DNA from 2 places in the Corynebacterium mayonis genome. Region 1 is predicted to be linked to the other one. Evidence: riboswitches for the same ligand, from Rfam matches in the RefSeq annotation. Region 1 holds a riboswitch; the other holds the start of a gene.

Region 1 (3,406 bases):
GGCACACCGAGGTTTTCCGCCCCGAAGGCAACGTCATCACCGACGCGAGTAAGAATCGTCTGCGCCTCCGGGTCCTGCATGACCATGCCGACGCTTCCGTCGACCTCGATCGTGCCGAGGCGGCGGCCATCTTCTCCATCTGCGGCCAACCCCGCTATGACGGAGACAAGGGTGGATTTTCCGGAACCGGAGTCACCCGTGATGAGTACGCGCTCTCCCGCCGCCACATCGAAATCCACACCTGTGAAGGCCGGGGTTTTGCGTGTGGCGTGGTGGTAGCCCAGCCCGCGGGCGGAAACGACAGTTTTAGCCACCTGCTGCCCTAAGCTTCGTTGCTGGCAAAGCGCTCACGCGGACCTGACCCCTTGGTGGTGGACACGCTGAAACCAGCATTTCGCTGGGGAAGTGAGGTACCTTTCCACCATGCCACGCAAGACCTACACCGAGCAGTTTAAGCGTGACGCAGTGACGTTGTACGAGTCGACCCCTGGAGCCACGATCAACGCGATCGCCTCCGATCTCGGGGTCAACCGCAACTCCCTGCGCACCTGGCTCGACGCCTTCGGCACCGGCACCAAAACCAACGCCAACGGTGAAAAAGTCGCCAGCCCGATCGCCGCAGCCAACAGCGAACGTACTCCTGCTCAAGGACTCTCCGATGCCGAACGCATCCGCATGCTGGAACGCGAAAACGCCACGCTACGGGAAGAACGAGAGATCCTGCGCAAGGCGGCCAAATATTTCGCGGAAGAGACGAACTGGTGAACCGCTTTCAGTTCGTTGATGACCACCGAGACTTCTACGAGGTCAAGCGGTTATGTGAGGTCCTGAAGATCAACCGGTCCTCCTACTACAAGTGGAAATCTGCTGCTCCTGCCCGCCGGCGACGCCTCGTCGCTGACGCGGCGCTGGGAGCGAGGATCAAGGCCGTGTTCACAGCTGAGAACGGCTGTTACGGGGCGAAACGCATCACAGCGGCCATCAACTCGGATCCGACCAGCGATGATCGCCTCAATCACAAGCGCACCGCCAGGCTGATGCGCCAGATGGAATTGTTCGGCTACACCAAGAAACGCCGCGTAAAGACCACGGTGTCTGCGAAACGCGCTCCGACGTTTCCGGATCTGCTCGCACGCCGTTTCACCGCGGAGAAACCAAACACGGTCTACGTCGGCGATATCACCTACCTCCCGATTGCAGATGGGTCGAATATGTACCTGGCGACGGTCATCGACTGCTACTCGCGGCAGTTGACCGGTTTCGCGATCGCCGTCCACATGCGTACGGAGTTAGTTGAAGAGGCTTTGATGATGGCTTACGGGATCCGTGGCGGGCTTGACGGAGCGATTTTCCACTCCGATCATGGCAGTGTATACACCTCTGATCGGTACCGAAGACTATGTGAACGTCTCGGTGTTACCCAATCGATGGGAGCAATTGGTACCAGCGCGGATAATTCTCTGGCGGAGTCGTTCAACGCCACGTTGAAACGGGAAGTCCTTCAAGATGCACCTGTTTTCGCCAGTCAGCTGGTGTGTCGCCGGGACGTGTTCCAATGGTGCAGTCGCTACAACACCAAACGCCTGCACTCGAGGTGCGGCTATCGTTCGCCGAACGCCTTTGAATCTTCCGAAACAGCTATACTCAAAACCGCATCTGATTAAAACTCCGTGTCCACTTTCCGGGGTTCAGACCCCGCCCCGCCGCGAAACGGTCCAAGGCACCAGTTTGGGCCAAAGCCTTGACCAGCCAGTAGCTGAGCAGGCCGGCAAGCACAATGCCGGAAATTGACATGCACCCCAAGTAGATGAGGTTATACTCCAGAGTCTTTGCCAGGTTTTCGGCGGTAAACAGCTCCACAATGAACGCACCTAGTGCAGAGCCGACGCCGGAGAGGGCGGCGACCACGGGGGTGAAACGCGAGTAGACAAAAAGCATAAAGACGATTTCTGCTCCCAGCCCCTGAGCCAAACCGGAATACAACGTCTCAATGCCCCACTGGCTGCCGATCAGTGTGGAGACGCTGGCGGCGATAACCTCGACGAAGATGGCGGCGCCCGGCTTGCGGATAATAAGCGCACCCAACGGGCCACCGAGGAACCAAATGCCGGCGAATAGGCCACCAAAGCCCGGGGTGAGCGCATCAAGGGCGCTGAACCCGGCGTAGCCTATGGTGTTCCACCCCCAAAAGATCAATCCGACGGCGACACCGAGAACAGCCGCGGTGACAATGTCAATAACCCTCCACTGCGAAGTGCGGGTCGGTGTTGCGTTGGTCATGTGTATCCTTCCTAAGCGCCGGCATTACCCGGATCAGGTTCAACGGTTCGCCGCAAGCGGCATCTCAGCTCTACTGTGGAGCACCCGTGTTCATGAGACGATTAGGCAGTTTAGCAACAACTCTTTTTCGCCTAACCTCCAGCTTCACCCCGCTGGCCTTTTTCATGGTCTGCACCAAAGTAGCTAAAGTGCAGGAGTTTTCCTTCCCAGCCGCGAAGTGCGGCGGGGAGTTTAACAACAACTCAATATGTGGTGGTTGCCCACCCACCGTCATGTCATGTTCGGTATGCCCCATTTTTTAACACTTGGGGTTTTACCCAAGGGGCGACTCATACCCGCCACTTTTTGAAGCACAAAAGAAGGCGCCGGAGGCCAACTGACCATGCGCCTTCCTTGCGCACCTCTTAGCGAAGTTCGATGCCGAGCTCCTCGCCCGTGCCTAACTCAATGTTCAAGCCGGGAACCGAGTTAATGAGGTTCTGCGTGTACTCGTGCTGCGGGTTGTCGAAAATGTCGTCGGCTGTGCCCGACTCTACCGCCTGGCCCTGGCGCATCACCACAATATCGTCGGCGGTTTGGCGCACCACCGCCAAATCGTGGGTGATGAACAAATAGGACAGTTTGAGCTCCTCCTGGAGCTGCGTCAGAAGGTTGAGGATCTGGTTTTGCACCAGCACATCGAGGGCGGAAACAGCTTCGTCGAGGACGATGACTTCTGGGTGCAAAGCCATCGCGCGCGCGATCGCGATGCGCTGACGCTGCCCACCCGACAGCTCATTGGGGTAGCGGCGCATCGCAGAGCGCGGCATCTGCACCATGTCGAGAAGTTGCGCCACTCGGGCCTCGCGCTCCTTACGGTTGCCAACCTTATGTAAGGTCAGCGGTTCCTCAATACAGCGGTAGATCGAGTACATCGGGTCGAGAGAACCATAAGGGTTTTGAAAAACAACCTGCATCTTGCGGCGCATGTTAAAAAGCTCACGGCCTTTTAACTCCGCCACGTTGCGCCCCTCGAACATGACCTTGCCGCTAGTTGGCTCAAGGAGGGAGAGAACCATGTTGGCAACGGTGGACTTTCCCGAACCCGACTCGCCCACCAAGGCGAGGGTGGAGCCCCGGCGAAGGT
Region 2 (3,406 bases), 290 kb from region 1:
GGCCCGCACATGGAACAAAAGTGCGCTGTTTTGGCTGGCTCGGCTGGCAGCGTCTCGTCGTGGTAAGCCTGCGCGGTGTCCGGGTCAAGCGACAAGGCAAACTGGTCGTGCCAGCGGAACTCGAAGCGGGCCTTGCTCATCGCGTCATCCCACTGTTGGGCGCCCGGGTGGCCCTTCGCCACGTCGGCGGCGTGCGCAGCGAGTTTGTAGGTAATCACGCCGGTTTTCACGTCGTCCTTGTTAGGCAAACCGAGGTGTTCCTTCGGGGTGACATAACACAGCATGGCGGTGCCCCCGGCGGCGATGTTGGCCGCGCCGATGGCGGAGGTGATGTGGTCGTAGCCGGGAGCGATGTCAGTAACTAAAGGGCCGAGCGTGTAGAAGGGGGCGCCGCCGCACCACTCGTTTTCCTTGTCGTTGTTTAGCTGGATCTTGTCCAAAGGCACATGCCCTGGGCCCTCAATCATGACTTGGACGTCGTAGTCCCAGGCACGCTTGCACAGTTCACCAATGGTTTTAAGCTCAGCAAATTGGGCGGTGTCGTTGGCGTCGGCGATGGATCCGGGGCGCAGGCCGTCGCCCAGTGAGAAGGCGACATCATAGGCGGCGAAGATCTCACATAGCTCATCGAAGTTTTCGTAAAGGAAGGACTCCTTGTGGTGCGCCAGGCACCAGCCGGCCATGATGGAGCCGCCGCGGGAGACGATGCCGGTGACACGTTGAGAAGTCAGCGGCACGAAAGGCAGGCGCACACCGGCGTGGACCGTCATGTAGTCGACTCCCTGCTCGGCCTGCTCGATGACCGTGTCGCGGAAAATCTCCCAGGTTAATTCCTCGGCCACACCATTGACTTTCTCCAGCGCCTGGTAGATAGGTACGGTGCCGATGGGAACCGGCGAGTTACGCAGGATCCACTCACGGGTGGTGTGAATGTCGTTACCGGTGGACAGATCCATGACTGTATCGGCGCCCCACCGGGTGGCCCAGCGCAGTTTGTCCACTTCCTCACGGATCGACGAGGTCACCGCCGAGTTGCCAATGTTGGCGTTGATTTTGGTGAGAAACTGATTGCCGATGATCATCGGCTCGCTCTCAGGATGGTTGACGTTGTTCGGGATAATAGCGCGGCCGGAGGCGAGGGCTTCGCGGACTTTCTCCACATCGCAGTGCTCGCGAAGGGCCACAAACTCCATCTCCCGGGTCACGACACCGTTGCGGGCGTAGTGCATTTGGGTAACGCGCGTGCCGGGGCGGGCACGCAGGGGAGCGCGGGTAGTGCCGCGCCATTTTTCGCTGGGGGCGCCGCGCTTGGCGGCGCGGGGGCCGTCGTCAAGCAAACTGTGTTTGCGGCCTTGATACTCCTCGACGTCGCCGCGGCCAACGATCCACTCACCTCGCAGGTTGGGCAGGCCCTCCTCCGGCTGCGCGTAGGGCCCGCGCGTGCGGTAAATTTTCAGTGGCTTGTTCGCTCCCGTGGGTGAATCATCCAGGTCGATCGCTGTTTCTGGAACTTCGAGGCCGTGGGCTCGCAGTGGATCGTAGCGGTGCTTGGGGTGAATTTCAGACGCATAGATATCCAAGGCAGTCTCCTTCAACTTCCTTCGCTGGTACTAACCAGACAGGTTCAGACGGTGCCCGCGCAAGCATCAGCGCAGTCTCAGCCCCTTGCTGTGGGGCTCCCGTGTTCGGACGTGCCCCTTAGGTTAACGCTTTGTTGTGCGGTGCGCTGACATAAGGCTCCAGGCGCTTCGTGGGCCCGTAGGACAAACGGCGGTGAAGCTGCTCGAAGGGGCCCTGACGGCCGGCCGCTTCGAGGACGGAAGCGAGGATGAGGGTAATCAACCAAACAACGACGGCTACAGCGGTGCGCTCAGTGATCGTGGCGGTAACGCCGATGCCTAAGGTAAACGGCATGCACAACAGGATAAACAGGACGGACTGCATAAGGTAGCCGCTCATGGAGCGCTTGCCTAGGGCAAGGAAGGGGTAGGTCCAGGCAGGTGCCGGCTGTCCGGCGTTAATGCGGCGCTGTAGCGGGGCGCTGGCGAGGGCGAGGGCGGCGAGGATGCCGGGCCCAGTCAACAGGCCGACGCCGGTGTTGCTCACGTAGAAGGGCAACTCAAAGGCGGGGTCGATGATTTGCAGCGCGGCGAGCGCGAGAGGGATGCCGCTGGCAGCAATGGCGACGGCGGCGATGACCGTCCACGTCACCAGGGTGCGGCGGTGCTTGTCGACGTCCACCAAAACCCCTTCCCGGGCCCACACGTAGCCCAACAGCACTAGCCCACCGAGGGAAAACAGTGCTATGGGGAGGTTGAGTAAGGCACTTTGCGCAGCGCGGGCGTTTTCCGCCAGGTAGAGAGCCGGTGTAGCGAGTTCCTCTGTGGGTGTTGCCCAGGGCAGGTCGGAGGGGTCAAAGAGCAAGTAGAGGACAACGGCGTTTAAAACCATAAAGGTTGCGGAAAGGGCGAGCGCGCTGTAGGCGATGATGCGCAGGGTTTTGGTTTTTTGCGTCAGCATCAGTGCCATGGCTACCCCGAGGAAGCCGTAGGTGGTCATGATGTCGCCGTAGAAAAACACCAAGGCATGTACGAGCCCGAATAGGGCTAAGAAGCCGTAGCGCCGGGCGAGGACCTTCCGGGCTTTGGCGGCGGGATAGTTTTTGCTGTGGAGGTTGGCGGCGACAATACCGAAGCCGAATCCCAGCAAGGTGGAAAACATGGGCAGTCCGCGGACGTGGACGAACAGCGCCGCGAAGACTGCGGTAGCTGAGTCGATTGCGCTGCCGGTGTCGATGCCTCCCAGTGACCAACCGGGGGCTGAGTTTGAGTCGAACATCCAGGCCTGTGTTGCATTTGCGGTGGCGATGCCAAGCAGCGCGAGGCCGCGGGCGAGGTCGGCGACGATGAGACGGGGGCGCTGTCCCGAAGTGGTATTCACCCTCATCACACTAACAACACGAAGCGGGCGCTGTGGCAACAATTCTTGGTGCGGAAAGACACGCGGGAAAGACACGCGGGGGAGACACGCGGGGGCGCTAGGTGAAGAAATGCAAGAAAATACCGGGCAATGGTGGCAAAGTGTTAAAAGTTGCTTGTTGAGCCTGCTGAAAACTCGAAGGGGAAGCGTGACCACCACAAAATACCTGCGCCGTTTGGGCGTCATTGTTGCTACTGCCTGCACCGTTGCGATGGGACTTCCCCTTGCAAACGCACAAATGCTGCCCGGTGGAGTGCAGCACAATTTCCCGCAGTCCATCCCCGAGGTGCTAAACCAAAACACCGCCGCGGTGGAGCGGGCCTTGCGCGATGTAGAGGCGGTCAAAGAACAGCTCGAAGGAGCATTCCTGCAACCCCTCACTCAGATTCAGCCGCAGCTTGTCACGGACTACGGCGGCGTGAGCCCG

Evidence for each region. Region 1 has a riboswitch for thiamine pyrophosphate ahead of VLL26_RS02115 (ECF transporter S component). Riboswitches for the same ligand answer to the same signal wherever they lie in the genome.
Region 2: another riboswitch for thiamine pyrophosphate. It lies ahead of thiC (phosphomethylpyrimidine synthase ThiC); the one in region 1 lies ahead of VLL26_RS02115 (ECF transporter S component).

The regions. Positions count from the first base shown of each region.
Region 1 covers NZ_CP141643.1:439,886-443,291, reverse strand. Annotated here, with positions in the region: gene VLL26_RS02125 (ABC transporter ATP-binding protein) at 1-314, opposite strand, end outside; one part of gene VLL26_RS02120 (IS3 family transposase) at 424-751, shown strand; one part of gene VLL26_RS02120 (IS3 family transposase) at 751-1,664, shown strand; gene VLL26_RS02115 (ECF transporter S component) at 1,645-2,280, opposite strand; TPP riboswitch at 2,272-2,378, opposite strand; gene VLL26_RS02110 (ABC transporter ATP-binding protein) at 2,685-3,406, opposite strand, start outside.
Region 2 covers NZ_CP141643.1:152,217-155,622, forward strand. Annotated here, with positions in the region: gene thiC (phosphomethylpyrimidine synthase ThiC) at 1-1,580, opposite strand, end outside; TPP riboswitch at 1,580-1,693, opposite strand; gene VLL26_RS00735 (DUF418 domain-containing protein) at 1,699-2,940, opposite strand; gene VLL26_RS00740 (S1 family peptidase) at 3,128-3,406, shown strand, end outside.